DNA from 2 places in the Marinobacter sp. G5_S1_61_S3 genome. Region 1 is predicted to be linked to the other one. Evidence: predicted binding sites of a transcription regulator. Region 1 holds the regulator's gene; the other holds the start of a gene.
What was found. The regulator sigma-54, encoded in region 1, starts transcription at its own class of promoters, with help from an activator protein. The targets are predictions, from matches to a motif close to ANTGGCATNNANNTTGCTNT.

Region 1 (3,413 bases):
GCCAGGGCATTGCAACCTATACCGGCTCGGTTGAAATGAGCCAGGGCGATGCCAACCTTATGGCGGACAAAGTTGTACTCCACCGGGATGAGAATGGCGTCAGCCGCATTGAAGCCACCGGTACCCCGGCACGCTACCGCCAGCCTGCCATGGAAGGCCAGGGCGAAACCGACGCCCGTGCGCTAACGATCACCTGGTCCGCCTCCGACAACCGGGTTACCTTTCAGCGCGAAGCTGTGATCGAACAGGGCGGCAACCTGTTCCGGGGCGACGTCATTCATTATGACAGCGCCGAACGCGTGGTGACCGCAGAAGGCTCTGCTGACCAGGGCGATGGCAGCGGTCGCGTCGAAATGGTCATCCAGCCGCGCGGCAACGCCGGTAGCAATCCAGATAACAACCCTAACGGACAGGATATCGATGGCAGTTCTCAGGGCCAGTAACCTCGCAAAAAGCTACAAACAGAAGAAGGTCGTCATCGACGTTTCCCTGGAAATTCGCAGTGGCGAGATCGTCGGCTTACTCGGCCCCAATGGCGCGGGCAAAACGACGTGTTTCTACATGATTGTTGGCCTGGTTCCCGCCGACAACGGTCGAATCACCATCGACAATCAGGACATAACGCCGCTGCCCATGCATGGTCGTGCCCGCAAGGGAATCGGGTACCTGCCCCAGGAAGCATCCGTGTTCCGCAAGCTTACCGTACGCGACAACATACTGGCGATCCTGGAAACCCGCCGCGAACTCAAACGCGCTGACCGGGAGGCCAAGTTAGAGGAACTGCTTGAAGAGTTTCACATTACCCACATCCGCGATAGCGTCGGCATGGCCCTGTCAGGCGGCGAGCGACGACGGGTGGAAATTGCCCGGGCGCTGGCGATGGAGCCGGCGTTCATCCTGCTGGACGAACCCTTCGCCGGAGTCGACCCGATCTCCGTGAGCGACATCAAGCAAATCATCCGACACTTGCGGGACAAGGGCATCGGCGTACTGATCACCGACCACAACGTGCGGGAAACCCTCGACATCTGCGAGAATGCCTACATTGTCAGCGGCGGCCACATCATTGCCTCTGGTAATTCGGACGATATACTGGCCAACCAGCAGGTCAAGGAAGTGTATCTGGGCAACGAGTTTCGCCTGTAGTACACTCGGCAAAGAACTTGCTTGGTGCGGCAAGTAGCCAGCATACAAAGAGTTTTTGTGCAACCCCGGCTCCAGAAAGCGCCCTGATGACGTAAAGAGAGAGCCTGAGTGACGGAAGAGAGAGACCGAGTGACGGATCCTGAACCATGGTTATGAAAGCCTCACTACAGTTAAAGCTGGGCCAAAGCCTGACCATGACGCCCCAGCTGCAACAGGCTATCAGGCTTCTGCAGCTCTCCACCCTGGACCTCCAGCAGGAAATCCAGCAGGCATTGGAATCCAACCCAATGCTGGAAACCTCCGAAGACGACGACAACCAGAATCCGGAATCAACGGACAGTGACAACGAGTCGTCTGAAACGGCGTCAACCGAGGAATCCAACACCGCTTCAGACACCGCTACTGAGTGGGACGAATCCGAAAACGGACCTGACTGGTCATCAGAAACGGACAGTCCCGACACCATTCCCGACGATCTTCCCGTCGACACCGCCTGGGATGACATTTACCAGTCAGCCCCCGCGTCAGCAGCCCGTAACGACGACGAAAACGACCACGACTTCGAAACCCGTAACTCCCCCACCGAAACGCTCCAGGACCACCTGGAATGGCAACTGAACCTGACGCCCATGAGCGAGCGGGATCAGGCCATCGCCCATGCCCTGATGGATGCGGTTGATAACCATGGCTACCTGACCTCTCCGCTTGAAGAAATTCATTCAGGCATGGTGGACGAATCCGACGAAGACCCGCTGGAACTGGACGAAGTGGAAGCCGTTCTTCATCGCCTGCAGCACTTCGATCCACCCGGCGTGTTCGCCCGTAATCTGCAGGAATGCCTGCTGATCCAGCTGAATCAGCTGCCCCCGGAAACACCCTGGCTGGCTCAGGCGCGACTGGTGATTACCCACTACATAAACCTGCTGGGTAACCGTGATTACGCCCAGCTGTTACGCCGCAGCCGCCTGAAAGAAGAGCAGCTACGGGACGTTCTGGCACTTATTACCGGGTTAAACCCCCGTCCCGGCGACACCCTGGATCAGGCCGAGCCAGACTACGTCATCCCGGATGTGATCGTGCGCAAGCACAATGAACGCTGGCGCGTGGAACTGAATCCTGAAATTGCACCGCGCATTCGTGTGAATGCAAGCTATGCTTCTCTTATAAAGCGTGCGGACAGCAGTGCTGACAACACCTACCTGCGGGACCAGTTGCAGGAGGCAAAGTGGTTCATCAAGAGCCTGCAGAGCCGCAACGAAACCCTGCTTAAGGTGGCCACGCGCATTGTCGAGCACCAGCAGGGATTCCTGGATCATGGCGAGGAAGCCATGAAACCATTGATTCTCTCGGATATTGCCCAGGCGGTGGAAATGCACGAGTCGACCATTTCAAGGGTCACCACCCAGAAATACATGCACACGCCGCGGGGCATATTTGAACTTAAGTATTTTTTCTCGAGCCATGTCAGTACCGACGAGGGTGGAGAGTGCTCATCCACGGCAATCCGCGCGATGATCAAGAAGCTGATTGCAACGGAAACTCCGAAAAAGCCATTGAGCGATAGCAAAATTGCAGCCATGCTAGGAGACCAGGGTATCAAGGTGGCTAGACGAACCGTGGCCAAGTATCGCGAGGCAATGCACATTCCTCCGTCCAACGAGCGAAAGCGATTGGTGTAGGAAGCGTCTGTTCCCGGCCTCACGGGGAGAGCCCTTTCCTGAAAGTATACCGCCTGCAGCATAACGCTGTGGCACACAGCCGGTATCCTAACGGGTGCCGGCAAGCTGAAAACAGGAGAAGCCTATGCAACTCAATATTTCAGGCCATCACGTAGAACTGACTCCCGCACTGAAAGATTACGTATCAGGCAAATTTGAAAAGCTTGAGCGGCACTTCGACCATATCAGCAATTGCCAGGTTACCCTTGAGGTGGAAAAAGTGCGCCAGATGGCGGAAGCTACGCTTCACGTGATAGGTGGTGAGATTCACGCAAAGGCCGAAAACAGCGATATGTACGCTGCCATTGATGCACTGGTAGACAAGCTGGACAGGCAGATCCTGAAGCACAAGGAAAAGAACGTAGACCGGATGCACGGGAACGGCGCCCGCTAGGACGACGCCCCCGGCATGACAGTTAATCGAGCTGCGGCACTGGCTAACCATGCAACACGTGCCGCAGCCTTTTTTTACGGAAATGCAGTCGATTCATGACCGACACATCCCTGACTATCGAGAACATTCTCGCGCCGGAGCTAACCCTTTGCCGG
Region 2 (3,413 bases), on a different contig from region 1:
AGCTTGAAGCCATGGCTGACGACCGCTACCTGTCCGAGGTTACACGCTGCGTCTTCAAGGCCGGTTTCGTGTGGCGAGTGATCGAGAACAAATGGCCGGGATTTGAAGATGCCTTCAAGGGGTTCGTGCCGCTGTACTGGCAGCAGGTTCCGCCAGAAGTGCTGGAGGATCTGGCACAGGATGAACGCATTGTGCGCAACATGCAGAAAATCCGAACGGTGCCGGACAACGCCCGGATGATTGTGGATGGCGCCCGTGAGCACGGTGGCTTTGGAGCCTTCCTGAGCCAATGGCCTTCGCACGATCAGATCGGCTTGTTGATGTGGTTCAAACGCCACGGCGCCCGCCTTGGCGGCAACACCGCCCAATATTTTCTGCGCCGTGTAGGTTGGGATGGCTTTATCCTGTCGTCGGATGTGGCCGCCGGGTTGCATCGGGAGGAACGGCTGGATGCCAGCCCCGGCAGCAAAAAGGCCTTGATGCAGGCACAGCAGGCCTTCAACGACTGGCATAAGGAAACTGGCCTGCCCTACAGCCATCTGTCGCGAATTCTGTCTTACTCAGTGGGAGATTAGATGCGTTCCGCCCTGTTAATGCTCGCCCTTTGGTTGATGACCTCCACGCTTTCTCTGGTCCACGCCAACCCGTTGCTTGAGGCGGTGAAAACCGTGGAACAGCGCCTGGACGCACGCGTGGGCATCGCCCTCTATGATTCCGGGACTGGAGAATCCTGGGACTATCACGGCGATGACCGTTTCCCCATCACAAGCACCTTCAAAACCCTGGCCTGTGCGGCGTTGCTGGCAAAGGTGGATAACGGCACTGTTGATCTGGATCGGCGAGTGATCTTCAGCAAGGACGATCTGGTGACCTATTCACCGGTCACTGAGACACGTGCAGAGGAAGAGGCAGGTATGAGTTTGCGGGAGCTGTGTGAAGCGACCATGGCCACCAGCGACAACACCGCCGCCAATCTGGTACTGGGGGCCATTGATGGCCCCGACGGCGTTACCGCGTATGCACGCGATCTGGGCGATACCGTTACGCGGCTGGACCGGACGGAAACCTCACTCAATGAGGCCACGCCGGGCGACCTGCGAGATACCACAAGTCCCAAGGCGATGGTCGCGAACCTCCGCAAATTGGTACTTGGTGAGGCGCTATCCAAAGGTTCCCGGGATACTCTGGTTACCTGGCTCAAAGGCAACCGTGTCAGTGACAACTTGCTCCGGGCAGCGATACCACCGGACTGGACAATCGGAGACCGCTCTGGAGCCGGCGGCCACGGCTCCCGTTCAATCACTGCCGTGCTATGGCCACCCCATCGCCCGCCTCTGGTGATCGCGATCTATATAACGCAAACCGGTGCGTCTTTTGATGAACGTAATGGCGCTATCAGAGACCTCGGGGGCGCTATTGTGAAGCACTTCTGATCGCCAGCAACAGCTGCCGGCCTGTCAGAATTCTTTACACACTGCCTTCAAGGTTGCGCTCAAAAATCATCGTGGCATCTGAATTCAAGGAGAATTTTTGACAGTGGCCCACATGTTGCGTTTATCAGTGCAGATCAACACTGATGACCATTAAGGAAAGGCCACATGAGCATTATCAACCGTATCGCCACACTGGGCATCCTTGCCGCAGGCCTCGCATTCGCCGCTCCGGTAACCGCTAACCTGATCGAGAATGGCAGCTTCGAAAACCCCAACGTGACTACGGGCACCTGGCAGTTTTTTACATCTGACCAGGTCGCTGGCTGGACCGGCAGCAACATTGAAATCTGGGAGAGTGGCTTCAACAGCGTGAACGCTTATGACGGCAGCCAGTTTGCCGAGCTGAATGCCCACCCGGACATGGATGGCCCATTTGGCATCTACCAGACCATTGATACCACCATTGGCCAGCGTTATGACCTGAGCTTTGCTTACCGCGCTCGCCAGAACAATTCTGAAAGCTTCATGTTGTCCCTGATTTCCGATGGAAACAGTGCCGATTCGCTGCTGAATGATCATGTAACGAGTGGCTGGAGCATCTTCTCAGGAAGTTTCATTGCCAGCGCCCTGGAAACCACCATCAAGTTCACTTCCGTGAGCCCGGATGGCACCGTCGGCAACTTCCTCGACGACGTAAGAGTAACCGCACAGGTCCCTGAACCGGGCACGCTGGCGCTGATGGGGCTAGGTCTGCTCGGCCTGGGCTTTCGCCGTCGCCGCTAGTCGCTGGCTAAAAAAACGCTCGACCTCTAAAAGGGCCCCGTAATGATGATTGTGGGGCCCTTTTTGCCATCATCGCCCGCCAATGGCAGGATAAGCGCTTTCCGTGGTCATGCTGAAGGGCGCTATGAATCCCACCATTGAGCTTCTTAAATCACACCGTTCAATCCGCAAGTTCCAGAACCGCAGGATTCCCCGCGAGCTCTTCGAGGAACTGATCCGGGCTGGCCAGAGCGCCGCTACGTCCAGTCATGTGCAGGCTTACTCCATTATCCATGTGGTCGATCCGAACAACCGAGAGGCCCTTGCGGAGTTGAGTGGCGGCCAACGCTATGTGGCGGAAAGTTCGGATTTTCTGGTGTTCTGCGCAGACATGAAACGGGCCACGGATGCCGCGGAACGCGCAGGTGCCGAGGTAGTCCGCGGGATGACCGAGCAGTTGCTGGTGGCCAGCATCGATACTGCCCTGGTGGCCCAGAACGTTGCCACCGCAGCGGAATCGGCGGGGCTGGGCCTGTGTTATATCGGGGGCATTCGTAACAACCCAGCGGAAGTCAGCGAATTACTACGTCTGCCGGAGCATGTATATCCGGTGTTCGGTATGTGCCTGGGGTATCCGGACCAGGCTCCGGAGGTGAAACCGAGACTGCCACTCGCGTCCATCCTTAAAGAGGATTATTACCAGGGCGAACGCGATGCGGACCTGGTGGCGGAATTCGACACCACTATGAACACCTATTACCAGGCCCGCACCGGGGGCACCAAGGACACCAACTGGTCGCAACAGCTGAAACCACTGTTTACATCCAAGTTGCGCCCCCACATGCGGGATTTCCTGCGTGGCAAGGGCTTCGAGATGAAGTAATCAGGATCGCCGGGATACTTACACTTACCCCGGAGCACCTACCAGCGAGCGGTAGACATCCACCATCGCCAGGGTAACCGCTGTGCGGCTACGCACGGCCGCATCCCGGGTGGCGGTGAACTCCTGTTCCGCCGTCAGCACCTCGAAATAGCCGATAAACCCTTCTTCATAGCGAGCCCGGGCCAGTTCCACGGCGTGCTCGGCATTATTCATCGCCTGTTCCAGCCGCTCTTCCCGCTGTTGCGCTCGCTGATAACGCACCAGCCGCGTTTCTGCCTCTTCCAGGGCCTCCAGCACCGTTTGCTGGTAGCTGGCCAATGCCGCACGGCTATCGG

Region 2: ACTRWH_RS02550 (PEP-CTERM sorting domain-containing protein) is a predicted target of sigma-54. The motif match lies at 1,536-1,555, and genes of this name have one in related genera.

The regions. Positions count from the first base shown of each region.
Region 1 is NZ_JBQKUK010000015.1:113,020-116,432, forward strand. It holds gene lptA (lipopolysaccharide transport periplasmic protein LptA) at 1-443, shown strand, start outside; gene lptB (LPS export ABC transporter ATP-binding protein) at 421-1,146, shown strand; gene ACTRWH_RS15660 (RNA polymerase factor sigma-54) at 1,299-2,825, shown strand; gene hpf (ribosome hibernation promoting factor) at 2,950-3,258, shown strand; gene ptsN (PTS IIA-like nitrogen regulatory protein PtsN) at 3,354-3,413, shown strand, end outside.
Region 2 is NZ_JBQKUK010000002.1:224,995-228,407, forward strand. It holds gene ACTRWH_RS02540 (DNA-3-methyladenine glycosylase I) at 1-575, shown strand, start outside; gene bla (class A beta-lactamase) at 576-1,433, shown strand; gene ACTRWH_RS02550 (PEP-CTERM sorting domain-containing protein) at 1,599-2,216, shown strand; gene nfsA (oxygen-insensitive NADPH nitroreductase) at 2,326-3,078, shown strand; gene ACTRWH_RS02560 (efflux transporter outer membrane subunit) at 3,103-3,413, opposite strand, start outside.